One region of the Brevibacillus sp. Leaf182 genome, then DNA from elsewhere that is predicted to be linked to it. Evidence: riboswitches for the same ligand, from Rfam matches in the RefSeq annotation. Region 1 holds a riboswitch; the other holds the start of a gene.
The links. A riboswitch is a leader RNA that binds a small molecule or an ion and turns the genes downstream of it on or off. The one in region 1 is predicted to bind thiamine pyrophosphate.
Positions count from the first base shown of each region.

Region 2: another riboswitch for thiamine pyrophosphate. It lies ahead of thiS (sulfur carrier protein ThiS); the one in region 1 lies ahead of thiC (phosphomethylpyrimidine synthase ThiC).

Region 1 is NZ_LMPN02000031.1:256,352-272,113, forward strand. It holds gene ASG16_RS22705 (type III polyketide synthase) at 1-374, opposite strand, end outside; gene ASG16_RS22710 (GGDEF domain-containing protein) at 659-1,345, shown strand; gene ASG16_RS22715 (DUF47 domain-containing protein) at 1,505-2,122, shown strand; gene ASG16_RS22720 (inorganic phosphate transporter) at 2,115-3,134, shown strand; gene ASG16_RS22725 (hypothetical protein) at 3,204-3,443, opposite strand; gene lgt (prolipoprotein diacylglyceryl transferase) at 3,568-4,365, opposite strand; gene ligD (non-homologous end-joining DNA ligase) at 4,439-5,341, opposite strand; gene ASG16_RS22740 (spore germination protein) at 5,511-7,091, shown strand; gene ASG16_RS22745 (Ger(x)C family spore germination protein) at 7,088-8,254, shown strand; gene ASG16_RS22750 (hypothetical protein) at 8,247-8,483, shown strand; gene ASG16_RS22755 (GerAB/ArcD/ProY family transporter) at 8,496-9,854, shown strand; gene ASG16_RS22760 (ATP-dependent DNA ligase) at 9,876-10,817, opposite strand; gene ASG16_RS22765 (DUF1904 family protein) at 11,217-11,546, shown strand; gene thiC (phosphomethylpyrimidine synthase ThiC) at 11,781-13,535, opposite strand; TPP riboswitch at 13,685-13,797, opposite strand; gene ASG16_RS22775 (cation diffusion facilitator family transporter) at 14,045-14,926, shown strand; gene ku (non-homologous end joining protein Ku) at 14,986-15,762, opposite strand, start outside.
Region 2 is NZ_LMPN02000035.1:4,797-20,558, forward strand. It holds gene ASG16_RS26445 (ABC transporter permease) at 1-650, opposite strand, end outside; gene ASG16_RS26450 (ABC transporter ATP-binding protein) at 650-1,561, opposite strand; gene ASG16_RS26455 (response regulator transcription factor) at 1,714-2,427, shown strand; gene ASG16_RS26460 (sensor histidine kinase) at 2,428-3,810, shown strand; gene ASG16_RS26465 (ABC transporter substrate-binding protein) at 3,910-4,941, opposite strand; gene ASG16_RS26470 (ABC transporter permease) at 4,938-5,696, opposite strand; gene ASG16_RS26475 (ABC transporter ATP-binding protein) at 5,696-6,478, opposite strand; gene tenA (thiaminase II) at 6,463-7,143, opposite strand; gene ASG16_RS26485 (acetylornithine deacetylase) at 7,151-8,446, opposite strand; gene ASG16_RS26490 (thiazole synthase) at 8,439-9,212, opposite strand; gene thiS (sulfur carrier protein ThiS) at 9,218-9,421, opposite strand; TPP riboswitch at 9,621-9,731, opposite strand; gene kapB (kinase-associated lipoprotein KapB) at 9,773-10,156, opposite strand; gene ASG16_RS26505 (alanyl-tRNA editing protein) at 10,188-11,399, opposite strand; gene ASG16_RS26510 (hypothetical protein) at 11,481-11,708, opposite strand; gene ASG16_RS26515 (glycoside hydrolase family 18 protein) at 11,805-13,088, opposite strand; gene ASG16_RS26520 (thioredoxin family protein) at 13,153-13,461, opposite strand; gene lanKC (class III lanthionine synthetase LanKC) at 13,621-15,762, opposite strand, start outside.

The DNA of each region.
Region 1 (15,762 bases):
AGTCCTAAACGGTGGAGCAAGCGAGAATCAAGGCTTGGGGTCGCAATTCCCGTGCTGGATACAAACATCAGACAATCGATGGATGACGGCTCGACACCAGCTTTTGTCAAACACTTTCGGGCTGCTTCCTCTGCCAAGGCTTCCGCATGCTCGATATACAATTGATTTTTCTCTGCAAATGGTCGGTCCTCCAAAAACCAATCCATTGGCATGCTAAAATGTCGCTTTTGAATGTGACTGTGTGCAAATACGTGTAACAAGCGGTCTATGTCGGGAAAAGCATCTTGAAAGAATAAGCGTGCCAGCTTCATGGAATCCTCTTGTGTAATCTCGTGGGGAGGTACTGCTGTAGCTACTGCTTCAATACGGGGCATACATTCATTCACTCCCGTCTGTTTTTATTAGCCATTAGCTTGTCCCTTCCAATTGGTTCCAATTCATCTTGCCCCATGTGTAGACCACAGGCTGGTTGTCAGGATTTTTCCAAGATTCGTTTGAATGAATAAGTGACAGTTTCGTGGTTTTGCTTGAACTTACAAAAAAAGATAGGTAAAATATTCCTGATTATACGAAAAAAGACCTACTAAAAACTTTGATAGATAGGTCTAATGTCCGAATGGAAAGAGGTTTACATCGGATAGATTGGGGGTAGTGTACTTTGGGCTCACGCTGGATTAGCTTGGGTGTGTCCTGTGTGATCATCTCGGTTTGGTTAGTCGGATACGGATTGCCGACGGATGAGAGTATGATTGTCTTTCTTTTACTTGTGTCTGTCATTCAGACACTTGCTGCCTATCAAATAGGAAAATATGTAGATCAGTTGCGGCAGATGGCTTATCACGATTCACTTACAGGCGTTCTCGTCAATCGGAGATTTCTGGACAAGTTGGTTGAAGAAGTGGAGTTGGCAAAAAGCAATCATCAATCTGTTACTTTATTGTTTATTGATTTGGATAATTTCAAAATATTCAATGATTCATATGGCCATTTGGAAGGCGACCGACTCCTTTGCCAATTTGCAAGACTCCTGCAAGCAAGTGTTCGTAAACAAGATACGGTTGGAAGATGGGGTGGGGAAGAATTCGTCGTACTGTTAACGCATACGGACACATTAAGAGGGCTGGCAATCGGAGAACGTATTCAAAACCAAGTGAGGCACGCTCTTTCAGGTGTCACGGTAAGCATCGGAGTGGCCTCGTATCCACACCATGCTTCAACAGCGGAAGAGTTAGCGAAAAAAGCAGATATGCTTATGTATGAAGCGAAAAAAAGGAAAGATTGCATGATGGTTGCATCGAATGAAAAGATAAATATTGGCAAGACTAACACTCGTCATCCCTCTTGACACGAGTGTTTTTTTAAATTGTAAAGGGCATTTACAAAAACTTAATAATTCCTTAAAGAAAAATATACACACTTGACCTTGATTTTAAATTTACGGAAACAATAACTTTCGATATAATCTGTTAGGTGTCATCTATTCAAAGGAGTGAAGAAGTCCCGTATGTTGAAATCTAACAAGTATATCTTCTTTGATCTGTTCGAGCAGCAGATTGCCACTGTGCACAAAGGAACGCATCTTTTCTATGAAATGATAGGTAACTATCAAGATCTAGAAACAAAGGTTAAGGCAATCAAGGCTGTTGAGAAAGAAGGAGACGAGATTGTTCGTCGCATCATGAACGAGTTAAACTCTACTTTTATCACTCCGCTTGAGCGTGAAGACATTCACCAACTCGCTCATACGATGGACTCGATGATCGACTACATTGACGGTGTCGCTGATCGCATGTATCTGTACCAAGTGACTCAACCAGATCCACGTGTACTGGCACAAGCCAATATTTTGGTGAAATGCTCGGCTAAGTTGATCGAGCTGATTCGCACACTGCGCAAGCTGGATCATAAAGTCGTGACACAAATCGCTGGGGAAATCAAAGATTTGGAGCATGAATCTGACTCCAACTACCGCAAAATGGTATCTGATTTGTTGAATTCTCCTGATACCAACCCTATGGAAGCGATCAAGCTCAAAGAGATTTACGATAAGCTCGAAGACTGTGCTGACTTCGCTGAGGACGTCTCCAACCTGGTAGAAGGGATCGTGTTAAAGAATGCCTGATCTTTCGCCAGAGTTGCTTATTCTGGTACTCGTCGTCATCATGGCGCTAGCTTTTGACTTTATCAATGGTTTTCACGATACAGCGAATGCAATTGCGACTTCTGTTTCGACGCGTGCATTAAGTCCGAAAACCGCGATTATTATTGCATCCTTGTGTAACTTGATTGGTGCACTCTCGTATACAGGTGTAGCGAAGACAATCGGGGGAGGCATTACCGATCCATTCAAGTTGGAAAATGGACTGGTCGTCGTTTTGGCTGCGTTGACATCTGCGATTTTGTGGAACCTAATCACCTGGTGGTTCGGAATTCCTAGCTCGTCCTCGCACGCGATTATCGGCGGCGTTGCAGGTGCTGCTTTTGGTGCCGCAGGAAGTGGTGCTATTAACTGGGCAGGCTTCATTAGCATTATCCAAGCGTTGATCGTATCACCGCTTGTTGCCTTTGCTGTAGGTTTTGTCGTGATCAAGCTGGTGTCTTGGTTTGTTCGTAACTCAGCGTACCACAAAACCAATCGAAATTTCCGTTCGATGCAAGTCGTGTCAGCAGCTTGGCAGGCCTTCAGCCATGGCGCCAACGATGCGCAAAAAACAATGGGCGTAATCACCCTTGCTCTGATTTCTGGTAATTTCTTGGTACAAGAACCAGGCGAATTCACTATTCCACTGTGGGTAAAACTCTCAGCCGCTATTGCAATGGCTTTAGGTACAGCCTTTGGTGGATGGCGTATCATCAAGACTTTGGGTGGTAAGATTATGAAAATCAAGCCAATTTCCGGTTTCTCAGCAGACCTGTCTTCTGCCTTGATTATCACAATCTTTACAGCTTTGAAACTGCCAGTGAGCACAACGCATGTAATCACATCCGCCATCTTGGGGGTTGGGGCATCGCAAAAGCTGAACGCAGTAAAATGGGGCTTGGCTGGCCGGATTTTGGTCACTTGGGTCATTACCCTTCCGATTACCGGACTTTTGGCTGCTGCATGCTACGTCGTGTTTGACGTATTCCTGTAGAGCTACAGCTTTATCCAACAGATAACAGACACCTTTCCGTGTAGAGTACGCGGGAAGGTGTCTTTTTCATTAACTTGATCCAGTTAAACGCTCCCATATTCCGGGCTTGGGTTTAATTTGCACGAGGCGTACAGCGGAGAATGGGATATAATCCAGTGAGCCATCCCGCTCTTCAATTAATATGCCATTTGGGCTGTAATCATACAATTTGCCTTCTGCATATGCGGATAATCCTTGGCCGATCATACCTGGAGCAAAATGAATACGTACGTAGCGATCGAGATACTCTTCCAAAATTCCATCATCCATCTTATTCCTCTCCTTTTTCATTCTTTCTCCTAGTTATTTCCTGCATTGCGACAATTCAGACAAGGCAAAGAAAAAACCACCCAGTCGGACTGACCTGAGTGGCAATGGATATGGCATGTTGACGTTATTCGATCGAGTTTTGGGAATGTCCTGTCTGCTTGCTTTTACGTGCAAACACGAGCAACAAGATGACACCGGCAGCAATTAAGCACAGGCTGACTAATTGAGCGACACGTAGGGTATCGGCTATTAACAGACTGTCTGTACGCATTCCCTCAATGTAGAAGCGACCGATTGAATACAGAATCATGTAGCTGAACAAGACCTGTCCATCGAATTTTTTGAATCGGTACAGCATGAACATGAGAATGGCGAAAACGAGGAGGTTCCATAGCGATTCGTACAAGAACGTAGGGTGGTAGTATTGTCCGCCGATAAACATTTGCTCGCGGATGAATGCAGGGAACTTCTCCATGAATTCAGCAGAAACAACATCACCATGTGCTTCCTGGTTAATAAAGTTACCCCAACGTCCGATAGCCTGCCCCAGAATAACGCTGGGCATAAAAATGTCAGCCAAACGAAGGAACGGCAGATTATGTTTTCGAATATACCAGCTTCCTGCCAGAACACCACCGATTAATCCACCGTGAATAGCCAAACCGCCTTGCCAAACTGCAAAGATGTCCAGTGGATTGTCTTTGTACTGCTCCCATTCAAACGTTACATAATACAATCTTGCACAAACGATGGCTGCTGGAATGATCAGAACCACCATGTTCAAGACGTGATCAGGATCAATGCCAGAACGTTTGGAATTGTAGCGTGCGAGATAAGTACCCAAGAAAAACGCCAGCCCCATAATAATGCCATACCAGTGAATCTTTAAGGGGCCGATTGCAATTGCGATCGGATCAATCATGAATGTGCCTCCTTGCCTCAAAACATCTGTGCCAAGTATAGCACAAATACGCTGCTGGATTCCAACTAATGGCTTACTGGGACTGCAAAAAGCCGAGGATGGCATCAAGGGAGGCTCGTTTCGTCGGAGCAGATACGGATGAGAATAAATCTCCGAACGTTTCCAGCCGTTTGGGCACCGAATAAACGGTGAAGTCTGTGGGATGACAATGGGGAACCTCCTCCCACAGGAGTGGTGTTGATACGGTTGCCTGTTCTTTTGCACGGGTAGAATAAGGTACTGGCAATGTTTTCCCCCGCCAGTGTTGCAAATAGTCAATGTACAGCTTATCTCCCCGATTTTTCACCAAGCGCTCGATAGTTAATAGGGAGGGATGCTTGCTGACTAAATAGGATGCGATGAAATGTCCGACCTGGCGTGTCTGTTCAAACGTATAGCGGAGTTCAATCGGAATGTATATTTGCAAGCCGCTGGAACCAGATGTTTTGACCCATGAAGGAAGCTGTAATTCATCGAGCAACTGTTTCAGCAAGAGGGCAGACTCTATCACGACGGCAAAATCATCTGTGGAAGGGTCGAGGTCAAAAACGAGCTCTGTCGGAGTCTCATCCTTGGCGAGGTGAAAGGAGACGTGCCACTCCAAGGCCGCTTGATTTGCCATCCACACGAGTGTCGCCCGGTCATTGCACAGGACATAACGAACATTTTCCCACGTATGCGTTTGTATCCAGTCAGGCGCATAGTCAGGGGCGTTTTTTTGATAGAAGTGCTTGTCACCAATTCCGTGAGGGTAGCGAATGACGGTTAAGAGTCGATCTTTGCTATACCGTAGGAGTGGGGCTGCGACAACCAGCAAATAGCGCAAGTAATCTAGCTTGGTTACCTTGGCCTGTGGCCATAGAGGCTTGTCAGGATTTGTAATCGACAATGTATGATGGTCAATCTTCAGCTCGTACTCTTTTGTTGCAGGACACAATGATGTTTTCACCTTCTTTTTAAAAGGTAGTAGGTGTTCCTACTATCTCCCATCCGTGGTTCTCTATGTAAAAGGAATACCTCTTTGCATATATTTCCTGCCGATCAACCATAATACGGGTAGATTTCCAGTGGTTGGTGATGAAATGAAATTCAAGAAGAAAGATAAAATGAAAGAACTGATTGAGACAATGAATGCCTGTAGCTTGATTGAGCTGGAGGGTATACCGATTTCGCCTCGATTGGAAGAGAACATTGAACTGTTGAAAAAAATGTTCGCGGATTGCTCCGATTTTGTCATACGAGAATTCTGCCAAAAAAACAGTGTCCGAGCGATTGCTGTCTTCGTAGATGGGCTAATTGATACCAAAGAGGTCAATTCTGCACTGAAATCGTTAATGGTACTTGAAGACGGCGATGAAGATATAAAAGTGATAGAAGAGTCACTTTTGCCCGTTTCGCAGATGGGAAGAGTAAACGATTATAAAAAGCTGCTACAAGCAGTGCTCTCAGGTGATACAGGCATTCTTGTAGAGGGAAATACAGAGGCGCTGACGCTCGGCATTCGTGGAGCAGAAAAACGCTCAGTTAACGAACCAGAAGGAGAAGCGGTCGTACGGGGGCCGCGTGAGGGCTTTATCGAAAATATTCGCACGAACACGTCGATGCTGCGGCGCAAATTGCGAACACCTCGATTGAAAATGAAGTCCTTGGTAGTTGGACGTGAGACGAACACCAATCTGGTGGTTGCCTTTCTGGATGGGATTGCTGATCCAGAGATCGTACAGGAGGTCACTGGTCGAATCAGTAAGATCAATTTAGATGCTGTGCTGGAAAGTGGATACATCGAAGAGATGATCCAGGATAACACGTACTCGCCTTTCCCTCAGGTTATGTATTCCGAGCGCCCAGACACCGTTGCTGCGGCATTGCTGGAGGGACGTATCGCGATATTTGTAGATGGGACACCGATGGTTTTGATCGTGCCTGTTACGTTTTGGATGATGATGCAGGCCAGTGAGGATTATTACGAACGCTTTCAAATGGCTACCCTTGTTCGACTGCTGCGTTATGTATTTCTCATCATTTCGCTCATTACCCCTGCCTTATACGTGGCCATTACGACTTATCACCAACAGATGCTACCAACCACGCTCCTATTAAGTGTTGCTGCTGCGCGCGAGTCCATTCCATTTCCTGCGATCGTGGAGGCTTTTATCATGGAAATTTCTTTTGAAGCCTTGCGAGAAGCGGGAATTCGTCTTCCGAAAACGGTCGGGCAAGCTGTCAGTATTTTAGGTGCGCTGGTCGTTGGTCAGGCAGCCGTGCAGGCAGGGATTGTTTCTGCCCCCATGGTTATCGTTGTATCGCTTACAGGGATTGCCTCGTTTACGATCCCACATTTTAATGCATCGATTTCACTCCGAATGCTGCGTTTTCCGATCATGATAGCGGCTTCGATCCTCGGCATCTATGGAATGCTGGTAGCATTATTGCTGATCCTCGGGCATATGGCTAATCTGCGCTCTTTTGGTGTCCCTTATTTATCGCCGCTAGGACCGATGTCGGTCGGCGATCTCAAAGACGTACTGATTAGAGCTCCATGGTCGATGATGGAAAAACGCCCGAGCTTTTTGGGCGTACAAAATGCAAGGCGTATGAACAATGGTTTTGCTAATTCTATTCAGCAAAGAGGAGGGCAATCAGGGGTGACAGGCAACCGTCATTCAAATGAGGAGGGGCAATCGTGAAGGCTGTGACCCGCATTTTGGTGGTGTCGCTCTGTATGTTCCTGGTATCTGGTTGTTGGGATCGCCGTGAAGTAAATGATATGGCTATCGTCATTGCAATGGCGATGGATAAGGAACCAGACGGCAGGTATCGGTTATCCATTCAGGTCCCTCTGGTCAGTAGCCTGGGCGCCCAGTCCGGAGGTGGTGGGGGGACGAGTGGTGATAAGAGTTATTACGTTGATTCCGCAGTAGGCAGGACAATTCGGGAAGCGAATGGATTGATCCAAGCAAGAATGTCTCGAGAAATTTATTACTCCCATCACCGGATGATCGTCATAGGCGAAGAACTGGCGAAGGACGGAATGTCAGATGTGCTGGATATTGTGGCGCGCTTTCCGGAAAACAGATTAACAGCTTACATTGTCATGACAAAAGGCAAAGCAATTGAATTACTAACCGCACAGCCGCAATTTGAACGCTTTTCAGGAGAAGCGATGCGTGAGTTGGTCAAGATGGGGGGCATTACGGTAACGTTGAAGGATGTGGCTCAGATGCTCGGTACACCAGGGGTTGATGCCATTTTACCCGTTCTGGCAGCTGTGAATTCCCATCCGAAAGGCAAGTCAAAAGAAGTAGAGGCGACGGGGGTAGGCTTATTTCGACACGATAAGCTCGTAACCATTGCGAAGCCTAAAGAACTGCTCGGCTTGCGATTGTTCCAACGGGATTACACACCGTTTTCTGTTGTGCTGTCTCTTAACAAGCATGAACGGCTTACGATAAGTCTTTCGAAAGGGAGGGCGAATATCAAGCCCGTGATAAGGAAAGGCCACATCCATTTCAAAATTGATCTATACGCTGCTGCCGTTGTGGTAGAGAATTTGTCAAACCTCGATCTCGAGGAAGAGAAAAATATTAGAATCCTGCAATCGAAGCTCGTCGAGCAAATCAATCACGGTGTGAAACATATGATGCAAACGATCCAACAGAAACGAACAGACTTCATTGGGTTAGGAATAGCATTGTCAAGGAATTATCCGCGAGAGTGGCGAGACCGATATCGGAACAGGTGGAATGAGGAGCTTCCGAAAATCACATATGAAATCCGATCCAAAGTGAACATGACTAATTTCGGGCAGACAACGAAAAATATTACCAAAGGTGAAGATGATTATGAATAGAATATTTCTGCTCTTTTTTGTCCTCATGTTGGTACTTTCCTTTGGAGAATTTATCCTGAAGCGAAAAGGTATGGATGGGAGACAGCAGCGAGTCATTGTTATTTTCTACACCCTAACCATTGTTTTTCTGATTGCATTGCAATTCCAGTATTATCAAGTGCTACCCACGAGTAATTTGATGAACTTTCTATCTCCTCATGTGAAGTGGTGGGTGGATCAGTTCGTATAAGGAGGCCCACGTATGATTCACAAGCAAGTTGTCAATCATCGACAAATTGCCTGGCTGGTCGGCAGTGTCTTGATGACAGGAATGATGATCAGTTTCTTGCGGTCTGTTGTTCAGGTAGCAAGGATGGATGCTTGGTTCTCTCAAATTTTACCCATCTTTTATGCGATTTTTATTGCCTACGTTTTGAGTGGACTGGTTGAGGCCTACCCTGGGAAAAATATCTTTGAAATCTTGTTTATTATTGGCGGGAAGTGGATTGGTGGAGCTATCAATCTCCTCATTTTGTTTTACGTTTGGATCATCCTGGCGGTCGATATTAAAGGGGCTGCTGATTTTTTACATATCTCGTTATTGCCAAACACGCCATTGGAGGTCATCTTACTCGTCTTCGTCTTACTGATGATGTACTATGGCAAAACGAGTCTTGAGGTGGCGGCTCGGGTAAATGAGTTTTATTTTCCTATTTATTTCATCATGTGCATTTCGCTCTATTTCCTGCTGATTAATGAATACAACATAGAGCGATTGGAACCAATCTTAACCAGTAACCTGGATCGGATCGTGGTCAGCAACCTTTTACCAGTGGGTATATATGGTGATATTTTTCTCATTGGGGCATTCTTACATGCCATTGTAGAGCCGCGGCTATTTTATGCTGCGATGAAGCACGGAGTCATCATTGTCGGCTTTGGGACGACGATTATGTTGCTCGTTTTGCTCGGGGTAATGGGCTTCATTATCGCTGGTAGACTGAATTTCCCCATCTATATTCTCGTCCAACAAATCCACGTCACAGATTTTCTGGACAGGGTCGAAATGATCCTTTTTAGTGTTTGGTTCCCGGCTTTCACAATCAAAGTCATAGTCGCTTACTTGGCATTTTTAGTGGGGGTGGGATCATTTGGGGGACAGCGGCATTACAATACATTCAATGCTCCGTGTGGATGGTTTATCGTTGTATCGTCCATATTTGCGTTTCCAAATGTAGCCAATATCGATCAATTTATAAGTTATAGCTTGCCGTTGTTCGTGTTCGTCTTTCAATTCCCGTTGGCGATCTTTTTGCTCATTCACGTAAGAAGAAGGAACAAAGGAAGAGAGCAAAGCCTCATTCCCGAAGGAACGAAGCTTTATCGATTTTACCGGTCGATGGTGTGGATCACGACAGTCTGTTTGAGTGGTTGTGTGATCGTGATTTTGATTGGGGACTTTTTCAAGGATAAATCAGCGGTTGGAGGGGTGACGACAGCTGTTGTGTATATTGCCCTCTTACTAGTAGCCCTGCTGACGAGCTACGGGGAAATGCAGGCTCTTAATCATGGCAAACAAAAGCTGGGGAGAGCAAAACAGTCTGGTTCGTTTCGACAATGAGGTCGAAAGCCAAGGGGTTCCTTACTCGAAAACACACTGGTGTGGAGGGACATCCACAAAGCCTTGTATGCTTGGCTGTCGCAAGGAATGCCCTTCCTTCCACTCTGCAAATTTGATTTTGACGGTAATTTCCGGCTGTATCCATAAAGTATTGGCTGCGCGTGGTGGCTTGTTAACAAAAGACATCTTCTGTTGGACGAGGGGCTGTATTCGCTCCGTTAAAGCGCGCCAGTCCGTTTGCGTCAATTTTCCAGTACCTGCATGACCGATGTACCAAAAAGAACCTTGTTGATCAAACAGGCCCAGAAGCAACGAATTGACAATCTGATTCCGAAGCGTAACCCCGCCTACCACAGCGATGAGATCCCGGTAATACTTTTTCTTTCTCCAGCGTTGATCTTTCCCATTGACCAAGTAGCTGCTCGACGCATCCTTCATCATGATTCCTTCCATGCCTTGAGCTTCTATGACGCGGTAAAGAGCGTCTCCATCAGCAAAATTTTCAACGAGCTGGACATGAGTAGTAGGAGTGATGATTTTTGCGAGTATTTGTTGTCGCTCTGAGAGTGGGTAGGAAGTTACCCATTCATCATTCCAGTACAGGACATCGAAGACCATGTATGTGACAGGGACAAGCTTTTGTATCTGGGAGACCTTCTCTAAACGGCGCAGCCCGTCTCTTTTCATGACCTCGTAAAAAGAAGGCTTTCCATCCGGGCCGAGAGCGATTATTTCCCCATCCAAAATCACAGAATCAGCATGACAATACGACCGAAGATCGGTTACTTCTGGATAATGGAAAGTCCGTTCATTTAATTTTCTGTTGAACAGTTTGACTTCTTGTCCATCGTAGTAGGTAAGAATGCGAACACCATCCCATTTCACTTGGCCTATCCATTGTGGTCCTACAGGTATAGCTTCCGTGCTGATAGGCTCAAAAGGAAAAAGCGGAGTTAGTTCCATAGCTGCCACCTTTATGTTTAGTTGGGACTTGCCCGGTTTTCTAATACAGTTTCACGGATAGGCATGATCTATACGAGTGGGGCTGGCGGATGAACTCCTGTTAGAATTTTACGAAACTTTTTCATTGATTAAGTATTGAATTCGAGCTATACTACCTGTATAAAGTAACCAATGGGTCAGCGGATTGGGCTGTATCTGGTTGAGCTGCTTCCTCCTTCCGTGGTACGTCCACCACACCTCATGGGAAGGGAGCTGCTCTCTGATATGGCCCTCTTTGTGTCTCTTGTTCCAATTGGGAATGTTTGTTGTTCACTTTCTTTAATCCTTTTTTCATTGATATACAATTAGAGACTTGTTTATAATGACTGTGCGAACTCATTTACGAAAGAAGGAATTGACTTGCCGTTTCTTCGGTTTAAAGGCTTTGCGAAGCAAGACATAGAGCCCGTTTCTCAGATTCTCATAGAAGAGTTTTCCAAAATTGCTGAAGTAGCTCAGGAAAAGGTGAAATTAGAGCTGCTTCAGGTAGAGCAATTGACGAACAGTCCTTTGTCTGTAGAGATCATGATGTTTCCCCGTGAACAAAAGCAGCATGACGCGATTGCTAGTGCCATACACGGCATTTTGAAGAAGCAAGGCTTTCTGCATATCCATATTTTCTTCATTCTGCTATCGCCCTCTCTCTATTATAAAGAAGGACTTCCGTTGCAAGTTGGAATGACGAAATAAGCAAGAAAAAAGGTCGAGATCCACCAAAGGGATTTCGACCTTTTTCTATTAATAATAAAGGCTTTCGGTTTGCAGGCACTTCGAGCAGGTTCGCGTAAGTGGAGTTTCGATATAGACGTGGCTGCAGTCCTGTTGAATCAGCCGCAATTGTTGTTTAAATTGTTCTAGCTCAGCTTCTAATCGACTGATCTTTTCGCGTAAAAGACTAGCTTCCTCCATAGGCTTCCTCCTTCATTACGGCTGGTACAAACGGCTTCCTTGTTCGCGGAACTCACGCGATTTTTCCTGCATCCCTGCAAGAATGGCGGGGTCTTGGGCACCCCCTTGTTCATTGGCAATGTGACGAATGTCGTGCGATATTTTCATGCTGCAAAATTTAGGTCCGCACATGGAACAAAAATGGGCTGACTTGGCGGCTTCTGCTGGCAATGTTTCGTCGTGATATTCGCGGGCGCGCTCCGGGTCCAGAGACAAATTGAATTGATCGTTCCAGCGAAAATCAAAACGAGCTTTGGACAAGGCGTCGTCACGCTGTTTTGCTCGGGGATGTCCTTTTGCGAGATCAGCGGCATGCGCTGCGATTTTGTATGCGATTAAACCGTTGCGGACATCCTCTTTATTGGGTAGACCGAGGTGCTCCTTAGGTGTTACGTAGCAGAGCATCGCTGTTCCGAACCATCCGATCATGGCGGCCCCAATCGCTGAAGTGATGTGATCATAGCCGGGAGCAATATCTGTCGTGAGTGGCCCCAGTGTGTAAAAAGGAGCCTCATGGCAAATGGATAACTGTTTATCCATATTTTCGCGAATGAGATGCATGGGGACGTGACCAGGGCCTTCAATCATGACTTGTACGTCGTGTTCCCACGCAATTTTTGTGAGTTCTCCTAATGTTTCAAGCTCCGCGAACTGCGCCTCGTCATTCGCATCCGCGATAGAGCCAGGACGTAGTCCATCTCCGAGGGATACACAAATGTCGTAGGCCTTCAGAATTTCGCAAATTTCAGCGAAATGCGTATACAAAAAGTTTTCCTCATGATGGGCCAGGCACCATGCAGCCAAAATCGATCCGCCGCGAGAGACGATACCAGTAACACGGTTAGCTGTCATAGGAATGTAGCGCAAGAGAACACCAGCATGAATGGTGAAGTAATCGACGCCTTGTTCTGCTTGCTCAATCAAGGTGTCTCGGTAAACCTCCCATGTCAAATCCTCAGCTTTCCCATTTACTTTTTCAAGTGCTTGATAAATCGGGACAGTACCGACTGGAACGGGACTGTTGCGGATAATCCACTCCCGCGTGGTGTGTATATGTTTTCCCGTCGAGAGGTCCATTATAGTGTCGGCACCCCACCGAACCGACCAAATCATTTTTTCGACTTCTTCTTCCATCGATGAGCTGACAGCTGACGTTCCGATGTTGGCATTGATTTTGACATGAAAGTTGCGGCCAATGATCATCGGCTCGCTTTCCGGATGATTGACGTTAGAAGGGAGAATCGCACGTCCAGCGGCAATTTCTGCCCGTACAAATTCAGGGGAGACACCCTCGCGAATGGCAACGTATTCCATTTCCGGTGTGATGATATTTTTTCGGGCATAATGAAGCTGGGTAACATTTTTCCCTGGCTTTGCCCGTTTTGGTTTGTAGCCCTCTCGAGGGAAAGTGGGGAGGGTGGTTGCCTTTTCTTCATTTCGGATGCCGTCGTCAACTAGTTGTGGTTCGCGACCGACATACGTTTCCGCATCATTTCGCTCATCGATCCACATGTGGCGGATGGAGGGCAGTCCTGCTTGAATGTCAGGAACGTACCCGGTTGCGGTATATTCGCCACTCGTATCGTACACGCGAAGAGGAGGATTGGATGTGGAGCCAGACAATCCTTCGGTAGGATGAAGAGAAATCTCGCGCATCGGGACACGAATGTCCGCACGACTACCTATTTCGTATACTTTGTGACTGCCTGGAAAAGATGACACCAATGACATAAGAAAAACCTCCTTGTTTTGGTTGCACGAAAGCGAGAACCGTTTAGGGAGGCGAAAGAAACATCCCGCGAAAAAGCGCCGCATAAACAACATGCGACGCCAACGCGAGAGTAGAGAAGAAACGGGTATCCTAAAAATACACGCATCTTTTCGTGTCGTATATGACATTCCTCCGCTGGCATTACCCAGTTCAGGTTCAACGGTCGATGGCACAGTACCATCCTCTCAGCCTGGTGAATTCCAAGCTCCCGTGCTTTTTTATTTTGGATTGCAAGAATAGGATAACGGGAAGTCCAATGAATTTCAAGGAAAATTTTCCAATGAAAATATTGCGGGTGTGCAACACATTTTCCTCCCCCCTATTCTCATGAATCGGACTAAAACTGTTTCTGTAGACCCACATGAATCCTATCTGATACGATGAAGTTCGAAAAAAAGCAACTGCTTCCAGCGCTTTGATTTTTCTCGTTGTCGAAGCAGGATGGAGAAGTATTTTGAGGTGATGAGGTATGGATGTTTATTCGGATCTAAAACAAGGAGAACGTGGAGCGTGGGTGAGTATTTTCGCCTACATATTCTGCTCTGTATTAAAAATAGGAGTTGCGTATGTCACTGCGTCGGAAGCTTTAATGGCTGATGGTCTTAACAACTCAACGGATGTCGTCGCATCGATTGCTGTTTTAATCGGGCTGCGTATTGCAAGGAAACCACCTGATAAAGATCACCCGTATGGCCATTTTCGGGCGGAGACGATTTCAGCACTTGTTGCATCATTTATTATGCTATTTGTCGGAGTTCAAGTCGTTACAAATGCCGTACCATCCTTATTAGACCCACAGCATGCGGCACCTGACCTGTTGGCAGGGTGGACAGCACTTGCAACCGCAGTCATCATGCTTTTCGTCTATCGCTACAATAAAAAGCTCGCCATTAAAACAAACAGCCAAGCACTAGATGCAGCAGCCGCTGACAACCGTTCAGACGCATTCGTCAGTATCGGGACATTTATCGGGGTAGCTGGCGCACAATTCCAATTGCACTGGCTTGATCCTTTAGCTGCTTTTGTTGTTGGTCTCATCATCTTGAAGACTGCTTGGGACATTTTCAGGGAAGCAACCCACCGTTTGACAGATGGCTTTGACGAGAGCAAGCTTGCTGACCTGCGAACTACCATTTCCTCAATTTCGGGAGTGAAGGATATCAGTGACATCAAAGCCCGCTACCATGGAAGCAGCGTGCTGGTTGATGTTGTGATCCATGTAGATCCAGGTCTGAATGTGGTGGAGAGCCACACCATCACTGAGAAAATTGAAGAACAGATGCGCAAGATTCATCGGATTAACGCCGTTCATATCCATATTGAACCATGTAGGAAGATGGCGCCAAACTAGATGTCTTGATGTGAATACAAAAAAACCTGTCCAGAGTGGGCAGGTTTTTTAGTTGCAAATTAAACAGAGGTAGCTTTCTTTTTGCGTAGTGTTTTGGTTGTAGAAGTAGTCGTAGTCTTTGCTGCGCTCGCCTTTTTCGATGCTTGCTCTTTTTCGGATGAGGAGGCAGCAGTGGTGCGTTTTCGCGCAGGCTTTGACGGAGTCGGTTCAGGCTCGATTTTGATTGGGACGGCGGCTTGACCGGCTGTAGACTCCAAGCTTTCTTTGAGAGCTTGCATGAGATCAATAACATTGGTTCTTGCCACGGTAGGTGCAGTGGCGATCTCCTGACCCTCCAGTTTTTTCTCAATCAATTTTTGCAGGTCAGTTCGATACTCATCTGTATATTTTTCAGGATCAAAAGGGATTGTCATATTACTAATGAGCTCAGTTGCCATCTTCAGCTCGTTTTCGGCTAAGGGTACCGTGGCTTCTGGCAAGGCAGGTACTTGACTGACGGGACGTACCTCATCTGGATAGAAGATCGTCTCCAGCATGATGCAGTGCTCATACAGTCGAATAACGGCCAGGCTTTGCCGATTGCGCATCGTCACCTGTGCAACGCCGATCTTTCCTGTCTGTTCCATAGCGGATCGCAGCAAGGCGTAAGCTTTTTCGCCAGTGTCCTGTGGGGATAGGAAATAGCTTTTATGAAAATAAACCGGATCGATCTCTGACAAGTCTACGAAGTCGATAATTTCAATGGCTCTGCGTGTTTCTGGCGTAATGGCTTCCAGATCTTCATCGTCAATCATGACAAAATGTCCTTTTTCATATTCGAAGCCACGGACGATTTC
Region 2 (15,762 bases), on a different contig from region 1:
GTAAATAACATGGTTTCATTGACGAATTGATACGTAACGGGCGAAAAGTCTATATAGTACGACCAGATGAAAAGGCGTCCGACTTGTGGAGGAAACAAGCTCGCCGTCATGCCAATGAAGCCCCCGATCATCCCGAGGCATAGGCTGAACGCCTGGTTTTTGATAGCGAGAGAGACCCATTGTTGCAGAGCAATCACCACGAGATTCGTCAGTGTAGTCCCTGCTACAAAGCCGAGTAATAGGCTAATCGGGACTGGCTCTGCTAAACCATAGACAATACCAAATGCAACGATCGCCAATATCTGTAGAATGACGGCACCCCCCATCAAAACAGCCGCAGAGACGAATTTTGCTGCATAAACCGCTTTTTTGCTGACAGAAGCAGCCAACAGCAGCTTCCATGTACGCCCTTTATGTTCCATATCACAAATCCGTGAAACAATGACAGCCGAGCCAATCGGCAAAAACAATCCGTTCATGGCTGTAATCGTGACCAGAATGGCGCTCCACTTCGCGGCATCCGGATTTTTTGTCATGGAAATACTAACAGCCATGAACCCCCATGCCAGTTCGATACTCAAAAGAATGGCGAGCATGAGAAACAAACGCTTATGTCGAATTTTATAAAATTCTAACCAGAGTGTCCTCATTACAAGCTCCCCTCCTTGCCTGTAAGGGAGAGGAAAATGCTCTCCAAGCTTTGTTTGTGCACTTCAATGCGATGAACATCAAAACCCGCCATAATCAGCGCCCGGTTTGTCTGCGCTACCTCCCTATCGTTCATGTCTTCCATGACAAGGTATCCATCTTGGAGACTTGGGGAAAGCTCCATATCTTGAAGAACTCTTCTCGCTTTTTCATTGTCCTGCGTTTTCATCCAAACATGAGGCTGACTGTTGCGTTGCAACTGCTCCATACTCCCTTGGAAGAGCAGCTTCCCCTCGTGGATAATGCCAATGGACGTAGCCACTTGCTCGATTTCCGAGAGCAGATGGCTGGAGAGCAACACAGTCATTCCATACTGGTGTGGCAACGATTGGATCAATTCCCGAATTTCACCGATTCCTGCGGGGTCCAGTCCGTTTGTCGGTTCATCGAGGATGACGAGCCTGGGAAAATGCAGCAAAGCCATGGAAATTCCCAGTCGTTGCTTCATCCCAAGCGAATACTGATCTACCTTTTTGTTCTGTTGTTTTTCCAAACGGACGATTTGCAAAGCTTTCTCTACATGTTTGTCCGGGACATCTCGCAGCCGCTGCATGACGCGCATATTTTCCAGGCCGGTCAGATGACCGTAATAGGAAGGAGCCTCGATCAATGAACCCGTCTGACTCAAAATCTCAATTCGGTTCCTGCTAAAATCCTTCCCGAATACAGTTACACTCCCTTCAGTCGGCTTGACTAATCCTAGCAGCATTTTAAGAGTCGTCGATTTTCCTGCACCATTTGGACCGAGGAAGCCATAGACCTCCCCTTCTCCTACCGCTAGATTCACCCGCTGGACGGAATAGGCTTCTCCATAGCGTTTTGAAAGGTTTTCCGTTTGAATCACCGTATTCATCTTTTCTCGCTCCTATCTATTGGTCTCTCCTACGAAATCATAGAGTCCCAACCCGTCGATAAGCTGACAAGAATCTTACGACAACCTTAAATCGACTCCGAGTGGGTAGAACACACAAACCAAGCGAGTATAATGAATACGGGTGATTCAATATGGAAGAGTGGAAACAGAAAAAAGTACTCATCGCAGAAGATGAGCTTGAAATCAGAAATATGATCGATGGATTTTTGCGTAAGGAAGGATTCTCTCGTATTTTTCATGCGGGTAGTTGTAAAGAGGCGTTAGTGATATGTGCTTCGGACAAGCCTGATGTCGCGATCCTGGATGTCATGCTGCCAGATGGAGATGGATTTGGACTTTTGACTTCGATTCGTCGTTTCTCGCAAATCCCTGTCATTTTTCTGTCAGCGAGAGGGGAAGATGAAGATCGATTGCTCGGACTTGGCCTTGGTGCTGACGATTATATCGTGAAGCCATTTTTGCCACGCGAGCTCGTTCTTCGTCTCCTGGTCATTTTACGACGCGTTTACGCACCTCCCCAAATCGATCGTCTGCCCGTTTTCCAGCTTGGTGACAGTACGGTCGATTTGGAGGCGGCCATCGTGACGAGAGATCACCACGAATACGCATTGACTGCCAAGGAACACGCCCTCTTGCGAAAACTCTATGAAAATCGGGGACGAATCGTCACGAGCGATGCCCTGTGCCAATCCGTCTGGGGTGACGATTACTACGGGTATGAAAACACGTTGATGGTTCATATGCGGCGCATTCGCGAAAAGATCGAGCCATGTCCGTCTACCCCTGAATATTTGCTGACGGTAAGAGGACTCGGATACAAACTACTCGTAAAGGAAGAGTCGTAGATGGATGGAGCCTCACAAATATTACGTCGTTATACAGGTGCTTCTATCCTGATTGCCTTCTTTTTGCTCATCGTCAATTACATCATTCTCGGTACATTTGTTTTCAAAGGCATGAACGAGGGCTCTTCTCCCGTCCACGTCACACAAACTGTCGCAGAAGGTCTTCAGCAGAACGGTTCCCACTATACGTTGGAGCCAAAAGCACAAGAATGGTTGCAAAAAAGCCAGGCTTGGGCCATGCTGATTGCAAACGATGGGAAAGTCATCTGGGACTACGCCATACCAGACCAATTGCCCCGCGCCTATTCTCTGGCAGAAGTAGCGCAGTTCTCGCGAAATTACTTACAGGACTATCCTGTTTTTGTTTGGGAGCATGAGAGAGGGCTAGTCGTCGTGGGCTACCCGACGGACAGTCTCGCCAAGTACCAGTTTCATTTCCCGATCAGTTGGATAAGCGATTTACCGTATCGATTACTGGCTTTGCTTTTCGGAAATGTACTGCTCGCTGCTCTTCTCTCCGTATTCATCGGTTCTCGACTCATTCGGGCAATCCGCCCATTGATTAGCGGAATTCACGCTCTGTCAGAAGATCAGCATACTCATGTCGAGGCAAAGGGAATGTTCAGCGGGATTGCTAGAAGCATCAATCATGCATCGTCGCTTCTGCAAGAGAAGAACGCTTTGCTAAAAGCCAGAGACGAAGCACGCTCGAACTGGATCGCTGGAATTTCCCATGATATACGCACGCCATTATCGATGGTGCTCGGGTATGCCAGTGAATTGGAAGAGAGCGATGCAGTGCCTTACGAGCAGCAGCAAAAAGCAAGCATCATTCGAAAGCAAGGGGAAAAGCTCCGGTCTTTGGTCAGCGACTTGAATCTCGTTTCCATGCTGGAATACGAAATGCAGCCTATTCATACCAAACCGATTCGGCTATCGACACTTGCGCGGCAAATTGTCACTGACTTTTTGAACAATGATTTGGCAGAGACCTTTACCATTGAACTGGATGTCACGACTGAGCAATGCTTCGTAATAGGCGACGAAAAACTTCTTGTCCGCGCCATCACGAACCTGCTCCAAAACAGCATCGTGCATAACCCTTCAGGCTGTCACATCCACGTGCAAACGACCCTGTCGCCCAACCAGCGTAATGCTCTTCTGATTATCACTGATAACGGAAAAGGCATTGAGCACAGCATGCTGCCTGACTTGGTGGAATTGCCTTATTCGTCAAAAAGAAAATCTCCCTTACACAATGGTCATGGTCTCGGTATTCCTATGGTTGCACGTATTGCTGCCGCTCATCATGGACACCTGCTGTTAACGAGCGATACAGGAAAAGGGATGACAGCAGAGCTTTGTTTCCCCCTCTCCTCCTAAAAGGAAGACATCATAGAGAAAGCACCTCCTCTGACTCACTAATCGAGAGTAGACTCTCAAAAGCGTGCAAAGGGGTGCTTTCACGTTTTATGTCGTCGATTACTTCACGAGATCACGCATGATCTCTTCTGCTTTGACGTCAGTTGTTATCAGCTTCTCTTTTTTCATCCAATCAATCAGTGTTTGCCAAGAATCCACCGTCTGGTATCCAAAAGGCTTTTCTCCCGCATCCATCAACGGAATCAGGGTATCCAAGCTCTTGGTCTCAATGTCTTCTTCCAGTGGGAATTCGCTCGCTTGTTTGCTCAACAACAGGTCAAGTGCTTTTTCTTTGTTGTTCTTCACATAGTCTTGGCCCTTGCCAATCGCACGGAGGAAGCCTTCCACCGCTTGCTGCTTTTTGCCCAATGTATCATCACTGGTCGCCAATACAAGCTCATAGTAGTCCGGTACACCAAACTCAGAAGGCGTGAAGACATTTACCGGAACGCCATGCTTCTCCAAGATCGGCAGCTCGTGATTGATGTAGCCACCTACTACTGCATCGACCTTTTTGGCAGTCAACGCTGGGACAATATCGAAGCCGATGTCGGTAAAGACCAAGCCTGAGTCGTCTGCACCTGCATGCTTGATGACTTGACGGACAATTGACTCATTGATCGGAATCGAAGGATACCCGATATTTTTGCCAGCCAGTTTTTGTGGAGTATCGAGTCCGCTATCTTGGCGTGTCATGATCACGTTCAGCGGATGACGGACGAGAGCGCCTACTGATACGACCGGAACCCCTTCGGAGCGAGCCTGGACAAGTTGATGCTGATAGCTGATTGCCAAATCTACTTTGCCCGCAGCCGCCATCTTCAACGGATCATTGCTGTCTGAAGGCATTTGCATGGTCACCTTGAGGTTCTCGTCTTTGAAATAGCCTTGCTCCTCTGCGACATACAAGAAGGAATGTACAGCATTCGGATACCAATCGAGCGCAATCGTAAGCTCAGTCGGCTCCGCTCCTTTATTTGCAGGGGCTTGCGTCTGACCAGCATCGGTGCTCGCCTGATTGCCGCAAGCAGCAAGACCTGTTGCCAATGTAAGTGCCATGAATGCTTTCGTCCATTTGTGGAAAGGTTTCATTGTTGTTCTCCTTTGATTTTCGTATGCGGGGAAAAATGACGTTCGACTCGTCCAGCCAGCCAAAAAAGCAGCATGCCGAGAATCGAGAGCAACAGGACCGAGGCAAACAACGCGGGAGCCTGAAAATTGCCTGATGCCCGTCTGCCAAAGTACCCGAGACCCTCACTTGCTCCCAGCCATTCCCCAATCGTCGCCCCAGCTACACTGTAAGTAGCTGCCACTTTGAGACCACTGAAGAAATGAGGTAAGCTCGACGGGAGTTGCAGCTTGGTGAAAATTTGCCCGTTCGTTGCCCCCATTGTTTTTAACAACTGGAGCATTTCTTTGTCCGTCGAGCGAAGTCCATCGTACGTGTTGACGACGATCGGAAAGAAAGTAAACAGAATCGTAACAGCGATTTTTCCAGATAAATCATACCCGAACCACAAAATAAATACGGGTGATAATGCTATAATTGGGATCGTTTGGGAGATGACGATATACGGATAGACCAAGCGCTCCACAATCCGACTGCGAATCATCGCAAATGCAAGAGAGATTCCAAACACAATCGAGATCGATAGCCCCAGTAACACTTCCTTTAACGTCGCCCAAAGATGTACACCTACTAGAGAGGAACGTAAATCCCACAACGATACAACCACAGCGCTAGGCGGCGGTAAAATGAATGGCGGCACTCCGAGGAAGCGACAACCAGCTTCCCACACCAGAAGAAAAATGGCGATGGAGATGCCAAACCAGATGCCTCTCCCCATCACGCTTCTCTCCTCAGTGGCTTCATTGCTGCTTGGCGCTCCCGTCGAAGCAGTTCCCAAATTTGTTCACGCAATGCCAAGAATCCGGCTTGGTTGCGGCTGCTCGCCGTTCGCGGTCTGCTCACCGAAACCGTTAATTCGATCGGCTTGGTGATCGGACTACCTGAAAGCACGATAATACGATCGGCTAGTAAAATGGCTTCGTCGATGTCATGTGTAATCATTAGCATCGTGCTACCTGTTTCCTGCCACTTTTCCATCAGCCACTCTTGCATGTCCATTCTCGTAATCCCATCCAATGCACTAAACGGCTCATCCAACAGCATCATCTCTGCACCAGAAAACAATGCGCGCAAAAAGGAAACTCGCTGACGCATCCCACCGGAAAGCTGGGCTGGATAGCTGTCAGCCCAATCCTGGAGCCCGTACCTTGGCAATTGCTGTCTGACACGCTCATGCGCTTCTTTTTTCGTCATACCTTTGATTTCTAGCGGTAAAGCTGCGTTTTCGACAATCGTACGCCATGGCATGAGCAGATCGCGCTGGGGCATATAGCCGACCTGCCCCAAACGATTGGCTACCGGTACACTGCCGAGCCTGATTTCGCCTTGTCCTGGTTTAAGAAGACCTGCGATGAGTTGAAACAAGGTGCTTTTCCCGATCCCGCTCGGACCGATCAAGCTGACGAACTCCCCTTTTTCCACACGCAGATCAAAATGATCGAGAATCTGCTTGTCGCCATACGAAAAGCTGACGTCGGCGAAAGCTAGTTGTTCTCCCACGGCCACATTTCCTCTCTGTAGGACATGTCCCAGAACATGTACTCCATTTTGGAGGTATTGACAAAATACTCTTCCATCCTGGCCAGCTCTTGCTCGCTCTTTCCTTCCGCCAATTGATTCATGATCTCAATCAGCCAGATCGCCAGTTGCCCAAACTCATCGGAGCTGTACATGCGTACCCACTCCCCATACAGTTCGTGATCCAGCGCCCCTTCTACTTGAGCCAAACGCTTGCCGATCTCCCAATAGCTCCATGTGCATGGGAGTAGTGCACTCACCAATTCTGCCAACGAGCCTTGATGAGCGACACGCAGCATGTAGCTCGTGTACCCGAGCATTACAAACGAAGGCTCTGTTGCTTCCAGCTCCGCGCGAGAAATACCAAAACGCTCGGCATACTGGCGATGCAGCTCCATCTCTGTGTTCAGCGTTGATTCTTGCAAAGCGGCGAATCTGGAGCTCGTTTCCAGATCGTACGCCTTCACACTCGCAATTGCGAACATTTTCGCGTAATCAATCAGATAGATGTAGTCTTGTTTCATGTAATATTTGAATGCACCAACGGGCAGACTGCCATCTCCAAGTCCGGTGACGAATGGATGTTGATGAACACGCTCCCAGATCGGGGCTACACTTTTTCTCAATCGTTCAGTAAAGGTTGCCATGCGATACTCACTCCTTCGCTTCCTTTGGGGTATTGCACCAGTTGGCAATAAAACGGGCCATGATCTGGGCAAAATGAACAAGCTGGTCAGGATCAATGGATTCATCTACGGCATGTGCATGCAGGAGCTCACCGGGCCCGAATAATACAGCCGGAATGCCTGCATGCGCAAACCAGCCTGCATCTGTCACCGTAGGCGACATAGTAACACTGGGCGCTTGATGCATGTGGCTTTCATAGGCGGATTGAAGCGCTGCCAACCCCGGATGGTTCGTATCCAACTCCAGTGAAGGGAAGATTTCACCGCGCTCCTCAATCATCGAACGTCCACCCCAGCGGAATGTTGGAGGATGGTCTCTCAGCCAAAGATCTGCTGCTGCTGCACGACCGACGTGATCCTCGATCTCTCGGATGATCTCTTCATGGGATTCATTCGGATAAAAATGAACGGTAATCCAGAGAGCGCATCGATCTGCAATAAACGCAGCGTGACGACCTCCCTCGATGACTGCAGGATTGATCGTATTGCTGCCTGCCGGGAAGCCCGGATAGGACTTCATGACGGCCCAGTCCCGTTCCAGCTCCTGTAGTGCGGTGATCACCTTCGTCATTTTTTCAATGGCAGAAGCTCCCCGGACACGTCCGCCTGCATGGATGGTCTGTGCGCGCATTCCGTCATGCAGCGTCGTCGGACTCTCAATCGTGATCCAGCCTGTAATGACCCCACCCTGCCCTTGCATGTGGAGATTGCTCGTATCCACCACAACGGCGTAGTCAGCCTGATAGCCACGCTCGATAGCGACCAATGTCCCCGCTTCGCCTGCTTCTTCTCCGATAACGGATTGAAAGAGCAGATCACCTTGGAGCTCGATTCCGTGCTCGCGCAGCATTTGGATCGCAAACATGCTCGCTGCGAGTCCACCTTTCATATCAGCAACGCCACGGCCGTACAAGCGTCCATCCTTGCCATGTGTCAGAGCAAAGGGTGGATAGGTCCACCCCGTGTCATCTCCAACTTCAGCCACATCGATATGCCCGTTGACAATCAGGCTGTTTGCCTGTGTAGAGGCACTCCCTGATAACCGACCGACGATATTGTCGTCTCCTGGATATACCGTCCAGCGATCGACCTCGAATCCCATCGCTTGCAGTCTGTTGGCGATTACTCCTTGCGCGGCATCGCTGTTTCGCGCGGGAGGACTTACAGTTGGATAAGAAACGAGCTCTGCCAATAAGTCGAACAGCTCTTCTTTGCGGCTGGCAATCGATTCTACCGCTTCTGTCAGTCGATCCACGCTACTCAATCATCCCTTCAGTCGGGCTGCTTGCGGATGCGTAACGTTTTTTCGTGATACGGCCTGCCAGGAAACCTTTGCGACCTGCTTCTACTCCGAGCTTCATCGCTTCTGCCATTAATACAGGATTATCTGCGAGGGCGACTGCTGTATTCAACAAGACACCGTCAGCACCTAGCTCCATCGCTTTCGCGCAGTCTGCTGGAGAGCCGATTCCTGCATCCACGATAATCGGTACTTTGGCATCCTCGATGATAAAGCGGAGGTTGTTTTCGTTGACAATCCCTTGTCCGGAACCAATTGGTGACGCACCTGGCATAACCGCATGTACGCCAACCTCTTGCAGACGTCTAGCAAGAATCGGGTCATCATTGGTGTAGGTCAGTACGATAAAGCCTTCTTCCACCAAGATTTTCGAAGCCTCGAGCGTGCCAATCGGGTCAGGGAGAAGTGTTTTCGGATCTCCAATGACTTCGACCTTGATCATGTCACACAGGCCAGATGCTTTGGCCAAACGGGCAATGCGCACCGCTTCTTCCGCTGTATAGGCACCTGCTGTATTTGGTAGCAGGGTGAATTTTTTCAAATCGAGTTGTTCCAAAAAGTTTGGTTCTTGCGGATTTTCCAAATTCAAGCGACGAATCGCAAAGGTCAAAATCTCTGCTTCCGACACCTCTACCGCTTTCCCTTGTGTATCCAAGTCTGCGAATTTACCTGTTCCCAGAAGTAAACGAGAGCGAAACTCGTACGATCCAATTTTCAATGTATCCATCATGATGATCATCCTCCTCCGACAAAATGAACGATTTCTATGCGATCTCCGTCTGCAATCGGTGTTTGCTCGTACACTGAGCGATCAATAATTTCACCATTGCGCTCTACGACGACAATCTTCTCTTGCAGGGAATAAGAAGCAAGCAAGGCTCGCACTGTCGTGATCTCTTCCGCCAACTCTACTTTTTTCCCATTCAGCTGAACAGTCATTGATTACCTCCTTCTACTGGAAAAAAAACGGCTTCTCCCGCCTGCCTGAGTCGATTCAGACAAACAGAAGAAGCCGTATACCCATCCCATCTCACCGGACGAATGGCATAAAAAAACCATCCGCCTCGGATGGTTGAGTGTGGACTTATCATGCATGCACGCAAACAAGCATGGTTCCGCTCGGATGCGACACGTGATACTGATTCCAAATACCTCTTCCTCCGCTGGCATGACCCAGGTCAGGTTCAACGGTCAGTAACACACTCGTCACAATCTCAGCCAACGTTGCTTGGCCCCCGTTTGGTAGTAAAGCTATGCAATTGTCGTACATTCGAGTACTACAGTACCACTCTATTTCGTGTTTGTAAAGGCTTCCTTGTGCATCTTTTCCAGCTCAACGAGACAACGTTCTGCCCAAGCTGCCATTTTCGCCAGCTTCTCCATTTCTCTCTCCATCGCCTGACGCACAGATTCCTTGTAGTCTGGAATCGCGCCATTATAGCGAATGACCCCTTGGACAGGCGTCATGAATTTTTCCATGTAAGAGAGTGCTGGACGCTGGTGAAACAGTGGCACATCTACTTCGTAGGAAGAATGCAAATCGCCTTGCGTCGGATATTTGGTCACTGCCAACACTTTTACCAGCAGCTTCGAATCGTGGATTTCCAATACTTCTGTAATATATTCACCCGTTCGCTGCGTAACACGAACGATATCTCCCGGATTCCAGTTCAACGCGGATTCCTCCTTTAATTATGGAATGTATTTACATTAGTGAGGCTTCCAGTAGTTTGCGAGCATGTAGCAATACTTCCTCCGCATCCACTGCCGACTGACCGCCACCCTGTGCCATGGCGGGATTCCCCCCACCTTTTCCGTTAATAACCGGTAAGGTTTCTTTCAACACTTGATTGATGGCTACATTGACTTCCTGCCCACGAGCAAACACGACTTGCATTTTGTCTTCAGTAGTAGCTGCCAAGAGGCAAATTGCATCTGGCGCCAGAGCAGTAGCCAGTTGTGAGAACTGCTGAAGCTCTTGAATGGTTTTGTCTGTGAAGGTACGCATAATGAGGCGAGAATGACCGAGTTGGCTAGCAGCAGATAGTTGTTGATTCACTTCCACTTCCAAGAGCTGCTTATCCACATCTGCTAATTTTGCCTTCAAGGCGTCGCGTTCTGCAAGGAGGCGTTCCGTCTGTGCGATCAGTTCCCCTTCATTAGTAGCGAGCAGCTTCGCCGTATCACGAACGACAGCTTGCTTTTGGTTGTAGTCCCGCAAAGCTCGCCAGCCACAGATGAATTCCAGACGAATGTTTCCGCGATGTCGCTCCCAGCCCAAGATCTTGATCATCCCGACTTCGCCCGTACGCGCTGGATGTGTCCCTCCGCATGGGTTGTAATCAAAATCAGGTATCATCACGACACGAATATTTTCAGTAACGGTCGGCTGTTTTTTCAAGGGCATCGTTGCCAATTCCTCGTCATCAACGAACCGCGCAATGATGGGGTGGTTTTCCAGAACAATCTGATTCGCTCGCTTTTCTACCGTCTCCCATACATCTGCTGTCAACTCATCCAGTCGTACATCAATGGTGACACGTTCTTTACCCAAGTGAAAGGCAACGGTTTCTGCCTGCACGACTTCCAGGAAGGACGCGGATAAAATGTGTTGGCCGGCATGCTGCTGCATGTGATCGAAGCGGCGGTCCCAATCGATGTGACCTGTTACTTCCGCTATGCTTTCTGATAAGGGAGCTTCCAGTCGGTGACGAATTTCTCCATCTACCTCTTCCACATCTACCACACAAATCTCTCCCAATACGCCCAGATCAGAAGGCTGTCCACCTCCAGTAGGGTAAAAAGCCGTTTGATTCAGTACCACGTAAGGTGTCCCATCTTGCTCAACACCACCTCTCGTCACCTGGGCCGAAAACGTTCTCGTATAGGCATCCTGATAATAGAGTCTGTCGTCCATTGTTACTCCTCGCTGCATGGAACTGTGGTTCCAGCCTGATTCTCCCACTAGGGGGCAAAACGAAAAACGTATGTATAAAGCTTACCCAAACAAGTGATCCATTTGTTTTTCGCGCTCTTGGCGCTCCTCTGGGCTCGCCAGGTCATACTTTTTCAATAAATGAAACAGCTCGTTTAGACGCTCTTGGCTGAGTTCGCCATTCAACTGATTTTTGAATTGACTCACACGCAACTCCGACAAATATGGAGCTTGTTCTGCCAGTTTTTTGAGTACGTCCTCATGGCTGTGATCCAATTTGCATTCTCCCATGATTTCTCCCCTTTTCCTTCCTGTCCTCTTCATCATACCATGATTTTTCATTCGAAAAAAAGGCGTACAGCCCCCAATGGAATGTACGCCTGATGACTATGCACGCTTCCGAACGCGAAAGTTCTCCTCGATCAACAGCCAGTTTTGCGGAAATGGCAAACCGAGTTTCCAGTAGCTGACGCCTCTCAAACCGAGTTGTTTAACCAGATTGAACTTGGCTTGAATCGACCGTGCATCCTCAAACCACACCTGATGTTGCTTGCCTTGATCATCGGTGTACGTAAAAAACGGAGCCTGCGCGCGATAATCATACCGGATCACTGCATTATGCTGCGCAGCTAGAGCAATGGCTGCTTGCGGACTTAATGCTTTCGCTGTCGTCCCTCGCTCGTACGGTAAGGTCCAGTCGTATCCGTACAGATTTTGGCCCATCAAAATTTTATCGGCTGGCATTTCGGTAATGGCGTACTGCAAGACACGCCGCACCGGGCCGATTGGAGAAACCGCCATGGGAGGGCCACCACTATAGCCCCATTCATACGTCATGATCACGACAAAATCGGCAAGCGCTCCAATGGCCTTGTAATCATGGGCGGAATACCATTTGCCTGCTTGCACGGCACTCGTCTTCGGTGCGAGCGCAACAGACATCATCAACCCCGCTGCATGTATACGGCCTCTTGCTTTTCGCAAGAAGTTCGCGTACGCCTCTGCACCTGTTGTGGGCAATGCTTCCAGATCAAAATGGATATCCCCCATTCCCAGCTCACGCGCTGTCGCGAGAATATTATCCAACAATTTGTTCTGGAGTTCTTGATCATTCAAGATGAGTGCTCCCAATTCCGTACTGAACTGACCTTTTTCCAAATTCGTCACGACCATCATAAGTAGGACCTGGTTTTCTTTTGCGATCGCCGGAAAGTTGTTCAGATTCGGTCGTTGGAGGGTTCCATCCCGTTTGATGCGAAAGCTGAACGGCGCCAAATACGTAAGATGAGGGGCAGCCGTTCGAACATCCGCTTCCATCGATGGTGGAACAGTGCGGCGCGGTTCCACATACGCATTGAAATCAGCCGCTCGTCTAGGGCGAGGCGGGATGTAAAGCTTTTGCCCGACTTGTAGCGGTTTATAGGGAGAAATCCCATTGACGCGAGCAAGCTCTGCTGCGCTGATTTGGTTACGCTGACCGATCGTATACAACGTATCTCCTTGTTTAACCCAATAGTAGCTACCTACAATCGGGATCACCATCGCCTGCCCAGTTGCCAGCTTATTCGGATCTGGTAGTTCATTTGCCTTGTTGATCGCTTCCGGCGTTGTGCCGTATGTCTCGGCGATGCTCTCTAAGGTTTGTCCTTCTTCCACCACGTGGATTTGCATACGCCTCCTCCTTCGCATTTCTTCACTCTTAGTCATATTCATGGCGAAGGGAATAGGTGTATGTCTAGGCCAAAGGTTTCAATACATCGTATAAAAACCCAACGGACTGGATGGCATAATGGCGTTCTAACAATTCGTTTCGTTGAAAAATAAGCAAGGCGGGAACACTGGTCACTTGCCATTGCTCTGCCAATGCAGGCGCCGTGTTAATGTTGATCTGATATAGAGGAACGGTAGGCAATGTTTCTTGCATGATGCCGAGCATGCGTGCTGCGAGCTTGCAGGTCCCACACATCGGTGTATAGACAAAAAGAGCGACCGACTCTTTTTCTTGCAGGTATTGGATCAGTTCTGTTGAGGTTAGTTCTTGCAAGTCGTATCTCTCCTTTCTGCACATTGGACATGATGTAGGATCTAAACAACCTTTTTCTCTTTCGCAAACAAAAAAACGACAGCAACCAACCATAAGGTAGCACTGTCCATTTGGTACTCTTATACAATTATAGAACAAAGCTAACCACCACTCTACGACTCATTGCTTTATTGTAGTTGGGTCGGCATTTACACATACTTCATCTTGTCTATATTTTGTATTTTTATAAAAGTCATCGATATTTATTAATGGAAGCCAATATAATGGGTTATCTTTCAATATCCCCTCTAAAGCTAGTATAATACCAGAGCTCCCTGTTTGAAAGTCATCAGACAAACGATAACAAAACTGCCCTGGAAATAAAATATGATTTTCCTTATGAATTAAAAATAGACGTAACAATTCTATTACACAATCTTTTTTGTTTGTGTACTCAGAATCACTTTTTCCTAGTAGAGGCGGGATAATCAAAAAGCTTCCAGCACCATCGTAAAGCCCCCCACTAAAGCTACATCTAACACGATATAAATTAGTAATTAAGCTCAATTCTCTTTGGTAAAGTTTTTTATCACTAACATGGTTTAGGTAAACGATTGCTATTCCTATACCTACCGATCCCCCTGAAAGGTAAGGTAATAAACGATTGGAGTCATCAATCGTTTGCAATGTGCTTTTGTCTTCTTTTGTTTTTTCTAAATCTTTATCAATGCATTCAATAGATTTCAAGTAATAACTTTCCTTTTTGGTGACTGCATACAAAGCCGAGTAAAACAACGAGACTCCAGACCAACCATCCATTATACCGATTGGAATCCCGGCCCAATCCTGAACTTTTAACTCTTTCTTCTCGCTTATAAAAGTATCAATGATACTAGCGACAAATATTGCTTTTTCTAGAAAACGTTCATCTTGTTCTTCTAAATAAAGACTAACTAAACCAAGACCTATTCCTGACAATCCTGACCTTAATGATATATCAGACGAATTAAGATTCATGTTTGCAAAGATGTTTATTGCTTCTTTTTTATAACCGATTTCATATAATGTTGTCCCTATGCCTGCTTTACCTGTTAATAATCCACCTTGTTCAATAGAATCGATATTTCCCATTAATTCATTTTCAATCCAACGGTTTATAATTTCACTCACAGTACCAGATCTAAAAAATGCTAGTGCAGCTCCAGTGCCTCCATTTTGTACATTGTATTTCCCAGCTTTGCTTTCAAATTGCCTGATATCACCATGAATTAATTTTTCGTTACGAACAAAATTTTTCTCAATACCATTTCTGAGACCTTCTATAATGGAGGAAATATCCTTTTTCATCGCATTTTTATTAATGGCCTGCGACCTATTCTCTTCTCCTATAAACGATAAATGCTGATGACATTTTTCTGTTATCATTTTTACAAATAGTAGAAAATCCTCTCCATAAACTTTTTCAATCCATTGATCTTGATAATCATACATACCGGAATCAATATCCTCGATTGGTCCAATTGGCAATAAGCAATATCGCAGAATTTTCTTTATTGCATACCAGTCCCTCTCCCCGTTATTTTTATTACGTGGATGGGAGAATCCGCATGTTATCAGTGTAGGCTTTCCTTCAGAATCCTTAGGTCGTGCTGTTTCAAAGTCAATCAGAGTAACGTCTAAATCTTCGGATATGATGATATTTGCTGGTTGTAAATCTCCCATTCCTACACCATTTTTATGCATTTCTTCAACAATAGACACTAATTTAGTAAGAATATTATGTATTTTGTTCTTGTAGACTTTGATATCACCATTATTAATAAAAGGGTAGTTCGCTACAATCCAGGACTCTAAGTCAATTCCATCCACATACTCTTCCACAAGAAAACTATGTTTCCAATGTGTAAAGTAATCTAGTATATTTACAATTCCATCTACTTTCGATAGCTTTAATAACGCATCAAGTTCCATTTTTTGTCTTTCTAATGCATCAACTTTTTGACCATCCAATCCTGATTTTGGCCTTGCTTCTTTAATAATGACTTTCTTTTTATCTTTCTTCCTTTCTGTTACATAGATTCCTCCACCATTCGTAAAGCGAAGTGCATTTTGAAATTCGTATTCTTCAAATTTATTATTTTCTACTTCAGCCTCAATAGATGGGGTATTTAAAGAATCTAAATACTGATCAAATTCTTTAACAAAAGAAGGTACTTTATAGTAAGGAACCCTTTCGTCTACAAGCAATTCACCATTTTCATCTTTCATGCACAATTCGCCTTGTTCGTTGAATATCATTGCAAATCCGCCATACCTATAGTA